2 regions of the Streptomyces sp. NBC_00667 genome follow, and region 2 is predicted to be linked to the other one. Evidence: predicted binding sites of a transcription regulator. Region 2 holds the regulator's gene; the other holds the start of a gene.
The links. The regulator HrcA, encoded in region 2, represses chaperone genes, less so after heat shock. The targets are predictions, from matches to a motif close to TTNGCACTCNGNNNNNCNGAGTGCNAA.

Region 1: OHA81_RS13810 (FmdB family zinc ribbon protein) is a predicted target of HrcA. The motif match lies at 5,774-5,800, and genes of this name have one in related genera.

What each region holds. Positions count from the first base shown of each region.
Region 1 covers NZ_CP109022.1:2,976,208-2,985,530, forward strand. The annotation lists gene OHA81_RS13795 (penicillin acylase family protein) at 1-2,242, opposite strand, end outside; gene OHA81_RS13800 (potassium/proton antiporter) at 2,456-3,976, shown strand; gene OHA81_RS13805 (MFS transporter) at 4,404-5,702, shown strand; gene OHA81_RS13810 (FmdB family zinc ribbon protein) at 5,811-6,119, shown strand; gene OHA81_RS13815 (S-methyl-5'-thioadenosine phosphorylase) at 6,197-7,030, shown strand; gene OHA81_RS13820 (hypothetical protein) at 7,382-7,777, shown strand; gene mscL (large conductance mechanosensitive channel protein MscL) at 7,913-8,515, shown strand; gene OHA81_RS13830 (hypothetical protein) at 8,526-8,786, opposite strand; gene OHA81_RS13835 (low temperature requirement protein A) at 8,966-9,323, shown strand, end outside.
Region 2 covers NZ_CP109022.1:2,364,358-2,373,680, reverse strand. The annotation lists gene OHA81_RS11180 (AMP-dependent synthetase/ligase) at 1-332, shown strand, start outside; gene hemW (radical SAM family heme chaperone HemW) at 365-1,597, shown strand; gene OHA81_RS11170 (DUF3097 domain-containing protein) at 1,845-2,654, opposite strand; gene OHA81_RS11165 (MBL fold metallo-hydrolase) at 2,683-3,408, opposite strand; gene hrcA (heat-inducible transcriptional repressor HrcA) at 3,573-4,589, shown strand; gene dnaJ (molecular chaperone DnaJ) at 4,590-5,729, shown strand; gene OHA81_RS11150 (nitronate monooxygenase) at 5,876-6,967, shown strand; gene OHA81_RS11145 (16S rRNA (uracil(1498)-N(3))-methyltransferase) at 6,964-7,710, shown strand; gene OHA81_RS11140 (histidine triad nucleotide-binding protein) at 7,808-8,167, shown strand; gene OHA81_RS11135 (ribonuclease Z) at 8,171-9,076, shown strand; gene OHA81_RS11130 (carbohydrate kinase family protein) at 9,247-9,323, shown strand, end outside.

The DNA of each region.
Region 1 (9,323 bases), 610 kb from region 2:
GCCCGTTGCCACTGTCCTGGACGTTCATGCAGCTGTTGGTGACGCGCAGTTCCCTCGGCATCTTGTCGCCGAAGGCGCGCTTGAGGATGTTGCGCCAAACGGCGTTGAAGTAGGCGGCCGCCGCCGAGTCGGGCTCCTGGGTGTAGTTCCAGTCCTCCAGCAGCTTCTGCGCCGAGCGCACGTCCGGGTCGGAGACCTGGATCTTGGCCAGCATCGGCGTCAGCAGCGCGGCGATCTCGCTGCTGTTGTCCATCTGCATGGTGCGCATGTCATCGGTGGAGATCTTGCCGTTGTCCTTGGTCTTCGCCTCGATGAGGTCGTTGATCCGCTGGCTGCGGGCGCCGTAGCCCCAGTCGGTGGTCAGCACGTACGGGTACTTGCCCGCGCCGGTGCCGCTCTCGGTGACGGCCTGGTTGGCCGTCACGATGTAGCCGCGCGCCGGGTTGAGTTCGTACGGCATCTCGTCCTGCGGGACGTAGCCGCTCGTGCCGTCCTTGCCGCCCTTCCAGGCGTACTTGGGGTCCCAGCCGGGCGCCGGCATGCGGCCGTCGCCGACGCGGATCGGGACGCGGCCCGGGGCCTGGTAGCCGATGTTGCCGTTGGGGCCCTTGTTGTCGGCGTAGATCAGGTTCTGGGACGGGACCTCGAAGTCGCGGGCGGCGGCGCGGAAGCCCGCGAAGTCCTTGGCCCGGTCGAGCTTGAAGACGGCGTCCATCGACTTGCCCGGGTCCAGCGCCGTCCACCGCAGGGCCACGCCGTAGCCGTCGCCGCGGTCGGGGGCGGAGCCGCTGACCGGGGCGCGGGAGCCGACGGTGGCGAGCTCGTCGCTGCGGTCGGAGATCAGCGGGCCGTTGTTGGTGGTGCGGACCGTGATCCGCTTGCTCTTGCCGCCCGCGACCTTGATCTCCTCCTCGCGGGTCGTGAAGGGGACCACCTTGTTGTCGTAGACGTAGCCGTCGGGCTTGATCTGCTCCAGGTAGAGGTCGGTGACGTCGGCGCCGAGGTTGGTCATGCCCCAGGCGATGTCGGCGTTGTGGCCGATGACCACGCCCGGCATGCCGGAGAAGGTGAAGCCGGCCACGTCGTACTGGCACTGGGGCGAGACCGCGCGGCAGTGCAGGCCCATCTGGTACCAGACGGAGGGCAGCTGGGGCGCGAGGTGCGGGTCGTTCGCGAGCAGCGGCTTGCCGGTGGTCGTGTACTTGCCCGCCACGACCCAGGAGTTCGAGCCGATGCCGCTGCCGTTGGGGCCGAGGATGGCCGGGATCTCGTCCAGGGTCTTGGCGAGGGAGGACAGCTGGGTGCGCAGGCCGACGCTCGCGCCCTGGGCGGAGGCGTTGTCGGCGAGGCCGGTGGTGATTTGGCCGTTCGGGGTGGCCTGGGAGCCGGTGCCGGTCCCCGTGCCGGTTCCGGTTCCGGTTCCGGTTCCGGTGGAGCCCGTTCCGCTGCCCGTGCCCGTCGAGCCCGCGGACGCCGTGCCCTGGGGGACGTACTTGCCCCCGGAGACGGCGCCGCCCTCGACGATCGGCTTGTTCCGGTCGAAGGGGTACGGCGGGTAGAGGTCGTCGATCTGCTGCGGCGAGAGCTTGCCGGCCATCAGCGAACGGTCGATCTCGTCCTGCATGTTGCCGCGCAGGTCCCAGGCCATCGCCTTGAGCCAGGCCACCGAGTCCACCGGCGTCCACTGCTCCGGCGTGTAATCGCCGGTCAGCTTGAGGGCCGCGTGCTCCACGGAGAGGTCCTTGCCGGACTTCCCCTTGAGGTAGGCGTTGACCCCGTCGGCGTACGCCTGGAGGTACTTCTTGGTCTCCGGTGAGAGCTTGGTGTCGTACTCGCTCTGCGCGACCTGGCGCCAGCCCAGCGTGCGCAGGAAGGCGTCGGTCTCGACCTGGCCGGAGCCGAACATCTCGGAGAGCCGCCCGGAGGTCATGTGGCGGCGGACGTCCATCTCCCAGAAGCGGTCCTGCGCGTGGACGAAGCCCTGCGCGCGGAAGAGGTCCTCGTCGTTGTCCGCGTAGAGCTGCGGGATCCCGTGCTCGTCGCGTTTGACCTCGACGGCCGCGGTCAGGCCGGGCAGCTTGAGGGAGCCGGTGGTCTGGGGATAGGAGGCACGGACGCCGTCGACGCTCCAGTACGCCCCGTAGCCGAGTCCCGCCAAGAGCGCCAGGACCATGACGAGCACGATCAGACGTGCGCGTCGTCCCTTCTTCTTGACGGAAGGGCCGGATGAGTTGGCGGGCATCGCTGTCCTTAGAGGGGCAGGGTGGTCCTGGGATTGCTGGAAGCCACCATAGGCGCAGGACCGCCCTCGATGATCCGCCAGGGGTCGAGGTCCGTAGGACAGGGGCGGGCGCACGTTTCACAATGTGGTTGTCGAGTAAAGACTCCGTCAAAGATTAGGTAAGGTAACGAAGTACTTGTCACGTGCCTCCGGAGGAACGATCCGTCAGGGCACATGGAGGGAAAGGGCCGCCCGCTGACTGTCCACCTGCTCAATGAGCTCCTGCTGGTCTGCTCGCTCGTGCTGCTCGTCGCGGTAGCGGCGGTACGCGTCTCCTCGCGCAGCGGTCTGCCCAGCCTGCTCATCTACCTCGGCATAGGCATAGCGATAGGCCAGGACGGCATAGGCAACGTCGTTTTCGACAACGCCGAACTGACCCAGGTCATCGGCTACGCCGCGCTCGTCGTGATCCTCGCCGAGGGCGGTCTGGGCACCAAGTGGAAACAGATCAGGCCGGCCCTGCCGGCGGCGATCACGCTCTCCCTCCTCGGGGTGGCGATCAGCGTGGGGGTCACGGCGGCCGGGGCGCACTACCTGGTCGGACTGGAGTGGCGCCAGGCCCTGCTGATCGGCGCGGTCGTCTCCTCGACCGACGCCGCGGCCGTCTTCTCGGTGCTGCGCAAGGTGCCGCTGCCGTCCCGCGTGACGGGTGTGCTGGAGGCGGAGTCCGGCTTCAACGACGCCCCGGTGGTCATCCTGGTGGTGTCCTTCGCGACCGTCGGACCGGTGGACGACTGGTACGTCCTGATCGGCAAGATCGCCCTCGAACTGGCCATCGGCACCGCCATCGGCCTCACGGTGGGCTTCCTGGGCGCGTACGGCCTGCGGCACGTGGCGCTGCCCGCCTCGGGCCTCTACCCGATCGCCGTGATGGCCATCGCGATCACCGCGTACGCCGCCGGCGCGATGGCGCACGGCTCCGGCTTCCTCGCGGTGTACCTGGCGGCGATGGTCCTCGGCAACGCGAAGCTGCCGCACTGGCCCGCCACCCGGGGGTTCGCGGACGGGCTCGGCTGGATCGCCCAGATCGGCATGTTCGTCCTGCTCGGCCTGCTGGTGACCCCGCACGAGCTGGCCAAGGACTTCTGGCCCGCGGTGATCATCGGACTGGTGCTGACGATGGTGGCGCGGCCGCTGGAGGTGTTCGTCAGCCTGCTGCCCTTCCGGATCCCGTGGCAGGAGCAGGCCCTGATGTCGTGGGCGGGCCTCCGCGGCGCCGTGCCCATCATCTTGGCCACCATCCCGATGGTGACCGGCATCGAGGGCAGCGACCGGGTCTTCAACATCGTCTTCGTCCTCGTCGTCGTGTACACCCTGGTCCAGGGCCCGACCCTGCCGTGGCTGGCGCGCAAGCTCGAACTCGGCGCCGCGGACGAGGCGGCGGACCTGGGCATCGAGTCCGCTCCGCTGGAGAAGCTGCGCGGGCACCTGCTGTCCTTCGCCATACCCCCGGCCTCGCGGATGCACGGCGTGGAGGTCGGAGAGCTGCGGCTCCCGGCCGGGGCGTCGGTGACGCTGGTGGTGCGGGACGGGAAGAGCTTCGTACCGGCGCCGTCGACGGTGCTGCGCCGGCAGGACGAGCTGCTGGTGGTGGCGACGGACCAGGTACGGGACGCGGCGGAGGCACGGTTGCGGGCGGTCGCGCGGGGCGGCAAGCTCGCGGGATGGCTGGGGACGGGCTCGAACGGGGCTTGAGGCGGGGCCCGGGTGGGGCTCGGGTGGGGCTCGGGTGGGCCTTTGGTGGGGCTTCGGAGCGTTAGAGCGACGTTCTAAATCTGTGATTTCGCGGTCCGGTGGGCACTTCTGCCCTGCTTTGACGGCTTGCGGAATGCGAACTTCCAGTTAATCGCAGGTGAACCCATAAATTGTCGTCGGAATCACAGGGCGTAAGCGACGGTCTGCCTGTACGATAAAGGCACACCAGAACGAACCAACTCTGCCTGACGCAGAGCTGGCGCGACCGCAAAGCGGCCGTGGCCCCCGCAGTGGGCGCCCAGGTATCACTCGGTTCTGCGCAAGAGGACAGCTCTCGGGGCTCCCACATGTACGGGTGCGGCTCGCCCACAAGGTGCCGCACCGTCCGCAGACGGGGAGTTCTACCAGGCAGCGGAAAGGCAAGGCCGTGACATCCGCGGTCACGACCGACTCGTCCGCCCGCCCCGGCTACGGACAGCTCCTGCGCACTCCCGGCGCCCTCGGCTTCCTGCTCCCGGGCTTCGCCGCCCGCCTGCCGTTCGGCATGCTGACCATCAGCATCCTGCTGCTCGTCCAGCACACCACCGGCTCCTACGCCAACGCCGGCATCGTCTCCGCCGTCACCGGCATCTCCATGGCGCTGTGCGCCCCCCTGATGGGCAACCTGACCGACAAGCACGGCCAGAGCGCCGTCCTGCTGCCGGTCGTACTCCTCCACGCCGCCGCCGTGAGCGCCCTGGTCGCGCTCGCGCTGCTCGGCGCCCCCGTCCTCGCCCTCGCCGCCGCCGCGATCCCGGCCGGCGCCTCGGTGCCGCAGGTCGGGCCGATGGTCCGGGCCCGCTGGGCCGCCAAGCTGGAGGGCTCGCCGCTGCTGCCGACCGCCGCCGCGTTCGAGTCCGTCACCGACGAGTTCACCTTCGTCGTCGGCCCGGTCCTCGCGACCGCGCTGTGCACCGGCCTGCACCCCTCGGCCGGGCTCATCACCGAAGCCACGCTCTCGCTGCTCGGCGGCCTGCTCTTCGCCGCCCAGCGCGCGACCCAGCCCAAGGGGCACGCGCAGACCTCCACCGGCGGCAAGCGCGCCTCGGCCCTGTCCTTCCCGGGTCTGCGCGTCCTGATCGTCGCCTTCCTCGGGATCGGCGCCGTCTTCGGCGGCATGCAGGTCTCGATGGCCGCCTTCTCCAGCGAGATGGGCAGCCCGGGTGCGAACGGCCTGCTGTACGGCGTCTTCGCCGCGGGCAACATGCTCGCCGGCATCGCCTGCGGCGCCATCGCCTGGAAGATCGGCCCGCGCCGCCGGCTGCTGCTCGGCTACATCGGGCTGACCGCCACCGCGTCGCTGCTGTGGACCGCCGACTCGATGGTCCTGCTCGCCGCCATCGGCCTGCTCGTCGGTCTGTGCATCGCCCCGGCCCTGATCACCGGCTACACGATGATCGAGGCGCTGATCCCGGCGAACGCCCGCACCGAGGCCTTCACCTGGCTGACCGGTGCGGTCGCCTTCGGGCAGGCCATCGCCGTGATCGTGGCCGGCCGCCTGACGGACGCGCACGGGTCCTCGTACGGGTTCCTCGTGCCGGCGGCCGCGACCGCGCTGGCGCTGGTCACGCTGCTTTCCCTGCGGGCGAAGCTCGCGCCGAAGGCGGCCGGCCGGATCGTCAGCTCTTCGGAGACCCCGCAGGCCCGGGAGAACCGGGGCCGGCAGCGGGACCTCAGCACCGTCTGAGGGTGGTGTCGGTCACCGCGCGGCCGAGATCGGTGGACTGTTCCGCCGGAATACGTCACCATGGAGCGTCGTTAGCACTCATTGAGTGAGAGTGCCAGGAGGAAATTCGTGCCGACCTACCAGTACCAGTGCACCGAGTGCGGTGAGGGCCTTGAGGCCGTGCAGAAGTTCACCGATGACGCACTGACCGTGTGCCCGAACTGCGACGGACGCCTGAAGAAGGTGTTCTCCGCGGTCGGCATCGTCTTCAAGGGCTCCGGTTTCTACCGGAACGACAGCCGTGGTGCGTCGTCGAGCAGCACGCCCGCTTCGAAGCCGGCTTCGTCCACGACGTCGACCGCCGCCGCCCCGGCCGCCGCGTCCTCGACCACGTCGTCCTCGTCGACCACGAGCAGCAGCTCCACCTCGGCCGCCTGACCCGTCCGCTTTCCGCCCGGCCCCGCCGCCCTCACCTGGGCGGCGGGGCCGTGTGCGTCCGCGGCTAGGGTGACCGTATGGCGAACGCAGAGATCGGTGTCATCGGCGGCTCGGGGTTCTACTCCTTCCTGGAGGACGTCTCCGAAATACAGGTGGAAACCCCCTACGGGCCCCCCAGCGACTCCCTGTACCTGGGTGAGCTGGCCGGCCGGTCGGTGGCGTTCCTGCCGCGGCACGGGCGCAGCCACACCGTCCCGCCGCACAAGATCAACTACCGGGCCAACCTGTGGGCGCTGCGCTCGGTCGGCGTGCGCCAGGTGCTCGGGCCGTGCGCGGTGGGGGGTCTGCGGGCCGAGTACGGGCCGGGCACGCTGCTGGTGCCGGACCAGCTGGTGGACCGCACGAAGTCCCGCGTGCAGACCTTCTTCGACGGGGAGCCGCTGCCGGACGGATCCGTCCCGAACGTCGTGCACACCACCTTCGCCGACCCTTACTGCCCGGTCGGGCGGGCGGCGGCGATGGGCGCGGCGCGCGGGCGGGGCTGGGAGCCGGTGGACGGCGGCACGATGGTCGTGGTGGAGGGCCCCCGGTTCTCGACGCGCGCCGAATCGCTCTTCCACGCGGCCATGGGGTGGTCGGTGGTCGGTATGACCGGGCACCCGGAGGCGGTCCTCGCGCGGGAGCTGGGCCTCTGCTACACCTCGATGGCTCTGGTGACGGACCTGGACGCGGGCGCCGAGACGGGCGAGGGCGTCTCCCACACCGAGGTGCTGAGGGTGTTCGGCGAGAACGTCGGGCGGCTGCGCGAGGTCCTGTTCGACGCGGTCGCGGCCCTGCCGCCGACGGAATCCCGGGACTGCCTGTGCACGCACGCGCACGACGGCTGGGACCTGGGCATCGAGCTGCCCTAGCGCCGCACTCACCCCTGGGGGTGACGGGGTTGTCCACAACCTGGGGACGGTCCACAGGCGTGAGCGGGATCGGGCGCCGGGGCGGATCGTGAGGGGTGTCCGGACGCCGGGTCCGGACCCCGAACCCACAGCCGGGCGGTGTTCCGCATGTCCGCGTTCCTTTCCCCGCAGCTTTCCTCGTCCCCTTCTCCTACGGGATCCCCTTCTCCTACGGCACCCCCTTCTCCTACGGGCCCGACTCCCGGGGCCCTGCCTCTCACGCGCCTGCCTCCCACGGGCCTGCCCGCGCACCCCGTCCCGCTCTTCCCGCCGCTGCGGGTGGGGCGTGGCGGGGACCGCCTCGGGCGCGCCGTGCGACGTCGGAGGCGGGCCGGGGCGGCGGGGCTGGCCGTCGTCGCGGCCGCGCTGGCGGTCGGCGGGACACAGGCGCGGGCCTCCCGGGGCGCCGGACCGCCGGAGGCGGGACCGCCGCCCACGGTGGTGCGGATGGTGTCGGCCCCCGTACGCATCGCGGACGCGGCGACGGTGCGGCTGCTGCGGCCCGGGGACCGGGTGGACGTGGTGGCGGCGGAGCGCGCCGGGCCGCCCCGGGTGGTGGCTGCCGCGGCTCGGGTCGCGCGGGTGCCGGAGCCGGAGGGGACGCCGGGCGACGGCGGGGCCACGGTGGTGCTGTCCGTCCCCCGGGAGACCGCGCGGGCCCTCGTCGGCGCCGGCAGCGTGTCACGGCTGGCGGTGACCTTGTGCTGAATCGGACGGGTGACCTGTCACACCGTCTTCGGAAGGGCTTCGATTGGACAGGCGGGGCCCCGGCTGCCGTAGTTTTCGCAACCGTTGGATCCGTGTTCCGTAGATGGTTCCGCAGATGCGAGATGAGGCTCAGTCGTGAGCAAGAAGAACGAGAGCGTCCTGGCGGGCTTCAAGGCCTTCCTGATGCGCGGCAACGTCGTCGACCTGGCGGTGGCCGTGGTCATCGGCGCCGCGTTCACCAACATCGTGAACTCCGTGGTGAAGGGGATCATCAGTCCGCTGGTGGGCGCCTTCGGCACGAAGAACCTGGACGTCTACTCGTCCTGCCTGAAGGCCCCGTGCGGCGTCGACGCGAAGGGGGACCCCACCGGCGTGAACATCATGTGGGGCTCGGTGCTGAACGCCACGCTGACCTTCCTGATCACCGCGGCGGTCGTCTACTTCCTGATGGTGCTGCCGATGGCGAAGTACCTGGCCAGGATGGAGGAGAGGCGCAAGGCCCGGGAAGGCGTGCAGGAGACCATGGAGATCACCGAGCTGGAGGTCCTCAAGGAGATCCGCGACAACCTCGTCGCCCAGCGCACCGGCTCCGGCCAGGCCGGCGGCCCCGGGGTCCAGGCGGCGCAGGGACCGGGTTACGGACAGGGGCCCGGTTACGGCCAGGCGCCGGGTTACGGACAGGGACCGGGCTACGGCCAGGCACCCGGTTACGGCCAGGGGCGCGACGGCTCCGTCTGAGCCCCGGCGCTCACACGTGGTGCGGGGGCTTCTCGTCGAGGAAGCGGGCCAGGTCGGCCGCGCTGCCGCCGGCGGGGGGCCGCTCGCCCCAGCCGCGGTCCGTGTCGTCCGAGGACTGCTGGTCCAGGGGGTCACCGAAGTCGAGCTTCGGCTTGGGCCTGGGCTTGGGCTTCGCCGCCGCGGCGGCGGGCGCGGCGGCCCCGGGCCCGGTCGTGGGGGAACCCGAGGGGTCCGCGGGGTCCTGGCGGTCGGAGGCGGGGGCGGTGCTCATGCCCCCAGGGTACGTTCGCTCCCGCCGGGGCCACCGGTCAGCCGCCGGACCCCGCCCGCGGGGCGGCACAGCCCCACCGGCGCACACCCCGGGACGCGGGCCCGCGAGCGGTACCCCGTTTCACCGCGGACCCGCGCGCCTCGGGTGCCGGCCGGCGTCCGGCTGCTGTCCTGGGCGCCATGTTGTACGTACGAATGACCGCCCGGCGCCCGGACGAGGCGCACCGGACCGCGACGCCGCTGGAGCTGTTCTTCGACCTCTGCTTCGTCGTCGCGGTCGCCCAGGCCGGGGCACGGCTGGTCCACGCCTTGGCCGAGGGGCACTTCGGCGCCGGCATCACCGGCTACCTCTTCGTCTTCTTCGGGGTGTTCTGGGCCTGGCTCAACTTCTCCTGGTTCGCCTCCGCCTACGACTGCGACGACATCCCGTACCGGGTGGCGACCCTGGTCCAGATCGCCGGCGTGCTGATCTACGCGGCCGGGGTGCCGCGGGCCTTCGACGCCCAGGACTGGACCGTGGCGGTCTTCGGCTACGTGG
Region 2 (9,323 bases):
TGCACGGCGCGGACCGGAACTTCTGCTCGGCGCTGATCGCGCTCGACGGCCCGGCGATCCTGGGCTGGGCGGCCGAGCACGGCCTGGAGGGCAAGACGTACGCCGAGGTCGCGGCCGCGCCGGAGACCAACCGGCTGATCGAGACGTACGTACAGACCCTCAACGAGGGCCTCCAGCGCTGGCAGACGATCAAGCAGTTCCGGCTGCTGCCGCGCGACCTGGACGTCGAGCACGGTGACCTCACGCCGAGCCTGAAACTCAAGCGTCCGGTCGTCGAGCGCGAGTTCAAGCACCTCATCGACGAGATGTACGCGGGCTCGAACGAGGCGTAAACGACCTTGGGGCAGTGCGGGACAATGGGCACATGCCTTCCGCACTGCCCGACGGTGACCCCATGCCCGAAGACGGCTCGCTGCCGTCCCACGCCCTGGCGGGTGCCGGGGACCGGCCGCTCGGGTTCTACCTGCACGTCCCGTACTGCGCCACGCGCTGCGGCTACTGCGACTTCAACACCTACACGGCGACCGAGCTGCGGGGTACCGGAGGCGTGCTCGCCTCCCGCGAGAACTACGCCGACACCCTGATCGACGAGGTCCGCCTCGCCCGCAAGGTGCTCGGGGACGACCCCAGGGCCGTGCGGACCGTGTTCGTGGGCGGCGGCACGCCGACACTGCTGCCGGCCGCCGACCTCGTACGGATGCTCGCGGCGATCCGGGACGAATTCGGTCTGGCACCGGACGCGGAGATCACGACGGAGGCCAACCCGGAGTCCGTGGACCCCGCGTACCTCGCGCAGCTGCGGGCGGGCGGGTTCAACCGGATCTCCTTCGGCATGCAGAGCGCCAAGCAGCACGTCCTCAAGGTGCTGGACCGTACGCACACCCCCGGGCGGCCGGAGGCGTGCGTCGCCGAGGCACGGGCGGCGGGCTTCGAGCACGTGAACCTGGACCTGATCTACGGCACGCCCGGCGAGACGGACGAGGACTGGCGGGCGTCGCTCTCGGCGGCGCTGGGGGCCGGTCCGGACCACATCAGCGCGTACGCGCTGATCGTGGAGGAGGGCACGCAGCTGGCCCGGCGGATCCGGCGCGGCGAGGTCCCGATGACGGACGACGACGTGCACGCCGACCGGTACCTGATCGCGGACGCGGTGATGGCGGAGGCCGGGTACCACTGGTACGAGGTGTCGAACTGGGCCACCTCGGAGGCCGGGCGGTGCCTGCACAACGAGCTGTACTGGCGCGGCGCGGACTGGTGGGGCGCGGGGCCGGGGGCGCACTCGCACGTGGGCGGGGTGCGGTGGTGGAACGTGAAGCACCCGGGGGCGTACGCCGCCGCGCTGGCCGAGGGCCGTTCCCCCGGGGCCGGGCGGGAGGTCCTGTCGGAGGAGGACCGGCGGGTGGAGCGGATCCTGCTGGAGCTGCGGCTGGTGGACGGCGTGCCGTTGGCCCTGCTGGCTCCGGCCGGGCTGGCCGCGGCCGGTCGGGCCCTGGCGGACGGGCTGCTGGAGCCGGGGCCGTACGGGGCGGGGCGGGCCGTGTTGACGCTGCGGGGGCGGTTGCTGGCCGACGCGGTGATCCGGGACCTGGTCGACTGACGCGGGTCGACTGACGCGGGGCGGCGGGTGCGGGTGCGGGTGTGCCGGTGCCGGTGCCGGTGCGGGTGTGCCGGGTGCGGCGCCGTTGCGCTGCGCGGCCCCGGCTGTGCCGGGCTTTCCGGGGCTCCGCCCCGGGCCCCGCGCCTCAAACGCCGGCGGGGCTGGGTTTCCTCGCCCCGCGCCTCAAGCGCCGGCGGGGCTGGGTTTCCCGCGCCTCAAACGCCGGCGGGGGTGGATTGCCCGGGGATCAGGCGTCGGCCGGGGTCGTGACGTGGTCGATGAGGTGTTCCACCGCGCGCAGGAGGGTGGGGTCGAGGTCCTTGTAGGACGTGACGCGGGACAGGATGTGCTGCCAGGCCGCGCCCGTGTTCGGGGGCCAGCCGAGGGCGCGGCAGATGCCCGTCTTCCAGTCCTGGCCCGGGGGGATCACCGGCCAGGCCGGGATGCCCAGGGCCGAAGGCTTCACCGCCTGCCAGACGTCCACGTACGGGTGGCCCACCACCAGGACGTGCGGGGACGTCACCGACGCCGCGATGCGGGACTCCTTCGTACCCGGCACCAGGTGGTCGACCAGCACGCCCAGGCGGGCGTCCGGCGCCGGGGCGAAGTCCGCCACGATGGCGGGGAGGTCGTCGATGCCCTCCAGGTACTCCACGACCACCCCCTCGATCCGCAGGTCGTCGCCCCACACCCGCTCCACCAGCTCCGCGTCGTGGCGGCCCTCGACGTAGATCCGCCCCGCCCGCGCCACCCGCGCCCGCGCCCCGGGGACGGCCACCGAGCCCGAGGCCGTCCGCGTGGGCACCACCGCCGCACGCACCGGGCGGGTCAGGGTGACCACCGCGCCGTCCAGGAGGAACCCGCGCGGCTCCAGCGGGAAGGCGCGGCGCTTGCCGAAGCGGTCCTCCAAGGTCACCGTGCCCGCCTCGCAGCCCACCACCGCCCCGCAGAAGTCGGTGCCCGCCACCTCCACCACGAGGCCCGGGTCGGCCGGCACCTCGGGCACGGCCTTGGCGCGCTTCCACTGCGGGGTCAGATCGGGGGAGTACTCACGCATCCGGCCGACGGTACGAGAGAGCCCGCGCTCACGCGCCCGACACGCCGAACCGGCCCGCCAGTGTGGCGCGTTGCGCACGCACGAAGCCCGCGTCGACCACCGCTCCGTGACCGGGCACGTACAGCGCGTCGTCCCCGCCGAGCGAGAGCAGCCGGTCGAGCGCCGCCGGCCACCGCGCCGGGACCGCGTCCGGGCCCGCCTGGGGTTCGCCCGACTCCTCCACCAGGTCCCCGCAGAAGACGGCCTCCCGCTCGCCCGGCACGAAGACCGCCAGGTCGTGCCGCGTGTGCCCCGGCCCGACGTTCGCCAGCAGGACCTGCACCCCGCCCAGCTCCAGCGTCCACTCGCCCGACACCAGGTGCCGGGGCAGCGGGAGCGCCCGTGCCGCTTCGGCGGCCTCCGCCGGGTCCAGTCCCTGCCGGACCGCGTCCTCCCGCAGGTCGTCCCGGTCCAGCGCGAGGTGCGCGTCCAGCCCGACCGCACCGTAAAACTCCGCCTCCGGGAAGGCGGAGCCGCCGAGCACGTGGTCGAAATGTCCGTGTGTGAATGCGATATGGGTCACGTGGCGGCCGGTCAGCCGCTCCGCCTCCGCCCGCAGCCCCAGGCCTTCGCGGACGCAGGATCCGGGGTCGATCAGAAGCACCGACTCATCGCCCACCACCAGCCCCACCGTGCAGTCCCACACCGGCAGTCGGCGTCTTCCGGACCGCCCGGTCAGCCGTTCCCAGCCCGCCTCTTCCCAACGCACGTCCATGCGGGGACGCTACCCTGGCGGGCCGCCCTTGCCCGCGGCGTACTACCCGGCCGTACACTGACCGGGGGATGTCTGGCACTCGGATGCGCAGAGTGCCAGTGGCCCGTCCCGGGCCGGCCGAAAACGACCGCAGCGACGACCCACCGCACTGGAGGTGTGCACGAGTGCTCAGCGAACGCAGGCTCGAAGTATTGCGCGCCATCGTCCAGGACTACGTGGGGACGGAGGAGCCGGTCGGCTCCAAGGCGCTCACCGAGCGCCACCGGCTCGGCGTCTCCCCGGCGACGGTCCGCAACGACATGGCCTTGCTGGAGGAGGAGGGCTACATCGCCCAGCCCCACACCAGCGCCGGCCGCATCCCCACCGACAAGGGCTACCGGCTCTTCGTCGACAAGCTGGCGGGGGTCAAGCCGCTGTCGACGCCCGAGCGCCGGGCCATCCAGAACTTCCTCGACGGCGCCGTCGACCTCGACGACGTCGTGGGGCGCACCGTGCGGCTGCTCGCGCAGCTCACCCGGCAGGTCGCCGTCGTCCAGTACCCGAGCCTGACCCGCTCCACCGTCCGGCACGTGGAGCTGCTCTCCCTGGCGCCCGCGCGCCTGATGCTCGTACTGATCACCGACACCGGGCGGGTCGAGCAGCGGCTCGTCGACTGCCAAACCCCGTTCGCGGAGACCTCGCTCGCCGACCTGCGGGCGCGCCTGAACAGCCGGGTCGTCGGCCGCCGTTTCACCGACGTACCGCCGCTGGTGCAGGACCTCCCGGAGTCTTTCGAGGCCGAGGACCGGGCGACGGTCAAGGCCGTCCTCGCCACCCTGCGGGAGACGCTGGTGGAGGAGGCGGAGGAACGGCTGATGATCGGCGGTACCGCCAACCTCACGCGGTTCGGACATGACTTTCCCCTGACGATCAGGCCGGTGCTGGAAGCGCTGGAGGAGCAGGTCGTGCTCCTCAAGCTGCTGGGCGAGGCCAGTGAGTCGGGGGTCGCCGTGAAGATCGGGCATGAGAATGCCTACGAGGGACTGAACTCCACGTCCGTCGTCTCGGTCGGTTACGGTTCGGGCGGCGAAGCAGTCGCCAAACTCGGCGTGGTCGGACCGACCCGCATGGACTACCCCGGAACGATGGGAGCGGTACGCGCAGTGGCACGTTACGTCGGACAGATCCTGGCGGAGTCGTAAGTGGCCACGGACTACTACGCCGTTCTCGGCGTGCGCCGCGACGCATCGCAGGACGAGATCAAGAAGGCCTTCCGTCGCCTCGCGCGTGAACTCCACCCGGATGTGAATCCGGACCCGAAGACGCAGGAGCGCTTCAAGGAGATCAACGCGGCCTACGAGGTCCTCTCGGACCCGCAGAAGAAGCAGGTCTACGACCTCGGCGGCGACCCGCTGTCCTCCTCGGGCGGTGGCGGCGGCGCGGGCGGCTTCGGAGCGAGCGGCTTCGGCAACTTCTCCGACATCATGGACGCCTTCTTCGGCCAGGCCTCGCAGCGCGGCCCGCGCTCGCGCACGCGCCGCGGCCAGGACGCCATGATCCGCCTCGACCTGGAACTGGACGAGGCGGCCTTCGGGACGACCAAGGACATCCAGGTCGACACGGCCGTCGTCTGCACCACCTGCTCCGGTGAGGGCGCCGCCCCCGGCACCTCCGCGCAGACGTGTGACATGTGCCGCGGCCGGGGCGAGGTCTCGCAGGTCACCCGGTCGTTCCTGGGCCAGGTCATGACCTCGCGGCCCTGTCCGCAGTGCCAGGGCTTCGGCACCGTCGTCCCGACCCCGTGCCCCGAGTGCGCGGGCGACGGCCGGGTGCGCTCCCGCCGCAGCCTCACCGTCAAGATCCCGGCCGGCGTCGAGAACGGCACCCGGATCCAGCTGGCGGGCGAGGGCGAGGTCGGCCCCGGCGGCGGCCCCGCCGGTGACCTGTACGTGGAGATCCACGAGCTGGCGCACCCGACCTTCCAGCGGCGAGGGGACGACCTGCACTGCACGGTCACCATCCCCATGACGGCCGCGGCCCTGGGCACCAAGTGCCCACTGGAGACGTTGGACGGGCTGGAGGAGATCGACATCCGGCCCGGCACCGGATCCGGCCAGGCGATCCCGCTGCACGGGCGCGGCGTCACGCACCTGCGCGGCGGCGGCCGGGGCGACCTGATCGTGCACGTCGAGGTCACCACCCCGGGCAAGCTGGACGCCCAGCAGGAGGAACTGCTGCGCCAGCTGGCGAAGCTGCGCGGCGAGGAGCGGCCGACGGGCCAGTTCGCGCCGGGCCAGCAGGGTCTGTTCAGCCGCCTCAAGGACGCGTTCAACGGCCGCTGACCGGCCCGCCTCACCTCCTGCGAGCCCGCCCCGGGGAACGCCCCGGGCCGGGCTCGCGGCGTTCCCGGACCCGCGCCGGGAAGCGGACTATGCCAGGCGAATGCGGTGATTCGGCCGGGTGCGCCGGACGTGGCACGATGCAGGGCATGTCCACCGCGCCGAACGGTCTCTCCCCGTACCCGATCGTGCAGGCCCCCATGGCGGGCGGTGTCGCCTGCCCGCCGCTCGCCGCCGCCGTGTGCGAGGCCGGCGGACTCGGTTTCCTGGCCGGCGGCTACAAGACCGCCGACGGGATGTACCAGGAGATCAAGCGGCTGCGGGCGCTCACCCGGCGCCCCTTCGGCGTCAACCTCCTCATGCCGCAGACCGGCTACGTCGACCCCGCGGCCGTCGAGACGTACCGGGGGCAGCTGGCCGGCGAGGCGACCTGGTACGAGGTGTCCCTGGCGGCGGACGACATCGTCGGCACCTGCGACGACGGCTACGACGCCAAACTCGCCATCCTGCTGGAAGACCCCGTCCCGGTGGTGTCCTTCACCTTCGGCTGCCCCCCCGCGGCCGTCCTGGCCCGGCTGCGGGAGGCGGGTACGTACACCGTCGTCACCGTGACCGGTGTCGAGGAGGCCCGCACCGCCGAGGCCGCGGGCGCCGACGCGGTCTGCGTCCAGGGCGTCGAGGCGGGCGGCCACCAGGGCACCCACCGCGACGACCCGGAGAACGACGGCACGGCGGGCGTCGGCCTGCTCGTGCTCGTCGCGGCGGTACGGGAGGCGGTGGCCCTGCCGATCATCGCGGCGGGCGGGGTGATGCGCGGCGCGCAGATCGCGGCGCTGCTCGCGGCGGGCGCCGCGGCCGCCCAGCTCGGCACGGCCTTCCTGCCCTGCCCGGAATCCGGCGCCGACCCCCTGCACAAGAGGGCGCTGACCAACCCGCTGTTCCCGCACACGGAACTCACCCGGGCCTTCTCCGGCAGACCCGCCCGGGGACTGGTCAACCGCTTCATGCGCGAGCACGGCCCGTACGCCCCGGCGGCCTACCCGCAGGTCCACCACCTGACCTCGGGACTGCGCAAGGCGGCGGCCGCCGCCGGGGATCCGCAGGGCATGGCGCTGTGGGCGGGGCAGGGCCACCGGCTGGCGCGGCCGCTGCCGGCGGGGGAACTGGTGGAGGTGCTGGTGGCGGAACTCGCCCTGGCACAGAGTGCGTTGAAGGTCATGCAGATGAGGAGAGCGTCATGACGGCCCCGGTGTTCGTGGTCGAGGAGGTCCCCGCGGGGCCGGAGTTCGTGCTGGACGGCCCGGAAGGCCGTCACGCGGTCTCCGTGAAAAGGCTGAACCCCGGTGAGGACGTGGTCCTCACCGACGGGCGCGGCCACTGGGCGGAGGGCGTCGTCAAGGCCGCCGAGGGCAAGGACCGCCTCGTCGTCATGGACCTCGAGTCCGTCCAGGAGGAGCCGGAGCCGGCCGTCCGGATCACCGTCGTGCAGGCCCTGCCCAAGGGCGACCGCGGCGAGCTCGCCGTCGAGACCATGACCGAGACCGGTGTGGACGCCATCGTCCCCTGGCAGGCCTCGCGCTGCATCACCCAGTGGCGCGGAGAGCGGGGCGCCAAGTCCCTGGCCAAGTGGCGGGCCACCGCGCGGGAGGCGGGCAAGCAGTCCCGCAGGGTGCGGTTCCCGGAGGTCGCGGAGGCCCTGTCCACGAAGCAGGTCGCGGCGCTGCTCGCCGAAGCCGACCTGGCCGTGGTCCTGCACGAGGACCGCGACACCCCCTCGGAGGCGCTGGCCACCGCCGAGCTGCCCACCGCGGGCTCCATCGTCCTGGTGGTCGGCCCGGAGGGCGGGGTCTCCCCGGAGGAACTGGCCGCCTTCGCGGCGGCCGGGGCCCACCCGTACCGCCTGGGCGCCTCGGTCCTGCGCACCTCCACCGCCGGAACGGCCGCGACGGCGGTCCTGCTGGCACGGACGGGCCGCTGGTCCTGAGGCCGTCCGCCCCGAGGTGGCCGAGCAGGTCACGAGCCGGGGGATCACGCCGCCGGTTACGATGCCCCGACCGATCAACGTCACGAGAGGCGCAGCAATGGCCGGGGAACCGCAGGCGGACTGCCTGTTCTGCAAGATCGTGGAGGGGAAGATCCCGGCGACGATCGTCCGCGAGTCGGAGACGACCGTCGCCTTCCGGGACATAAACCCGCAGGCGCCCACGCACGTGCTCGTGATCCCCAAGGCGCACTACCCCGACGCCGCGTCGCTCGCCGCCGCCGAGCCGGCGATCGCCGCCGACGTGCTCCGCGAGGCCGGGCAGATCGCCGCCGACGAGAAGATCGCCGACCACGGCTACCGGATCGTGTTCAACACCGGCGCCGGGGCGGGCCAGACCGTCTGGCACGCCCACGCGCACGTCCTCGGCGGCCGCGGCCTCCAGTGGCCCCCCGGATAACCGGTGTCCGTACGCGAGTTCGTGGTCCTGGGGACCGCCAGCCAGGTCCCCACCCGGGCCCGTAACCACAACGGCTACCTGCTGCGCTGGGACGGCGAGGGCATCCTCTTCGACCCGGGCGAGGGCACCCAGCGCCAGATGCTGCGCGCCGGGGTCGCCGCGCACGACATCAACCGGATCTGTGTCACCCACTTCCACGGTGACCACAGCCTCGGCCTCGCCGGGGTGATCCAGCGGATCAACCTCGACCAGGTGCCGCACCCCGTCACCGCGCACTACCCGGCCTCGGGGCAGAAGTTCTTCGACCGGCTCCGCTACGCCACCGCCTACCGGGAGACGGTGGCGCTGCGCGAGGAGCCGGTGGCCGCGGACGGGACGCTGGCGCAGGGGCCCCCGTACACGCTGGAGGCCCGGCGGCTCTCGCACCCCGTGGAGTCCTTCGGCTACCGGATCACGGAGCCCGACGGGCGCCGGATGGTGCCGGAGCTGCTGGCGCGGCACGGGATCAAGGGGCCGGACGTGGGCCGGCTCCAGCGCGAGGGGAACCTGGGCGGCGTCACCCTGGACGAGGTCAGCGAGCACCGGCGGGGGCAGCGTTTCGCCTTCGTGATGGACACCCGGCTGTGCGCGGGCGTCGACGCGCTCGCCGAGGGCTGCGACATGCTGGTGATCGAGTCGACGTTCCTGGACGAGGACGTGGCACTGGCCACCGACCACGGCCACCTCACCGCCGGACAGGCGGCCCGGGTGGCCAGGGACGCGGGGGTCCGGCACCTGGTGCTGACGCACTTCTCCCAGCGGTACTCCGACCCCGCCGAGTTCGAGCGGCAGGCGCGCGCGGCCGGCTTCGAGGGCGAGCTGACGATCGCCGCGGACCTCGTACGGGTCGCACTGCCCAAGCGCGCGTAGCGGGGAGCCGGGGGCCTTCGGATCCGGCCGGATCCGAGCGCTCATGTGGTGATGTGCGTCACACTGGGTTCTGGTTCGTCCGCGCTCGGGCACCGACGACGACTGTCCGCCGCAGGCCCGGGCGCGAGCCGTCCACATCGGCCGCACACGCACGGAACGGGGAGCGCATCGTGACCACTCGGGAAAGCCGTACCAGCCCCGAAGCGAGACTGGACCCGCTCGGGCCGGTGCGCGATCCCCAGGAACC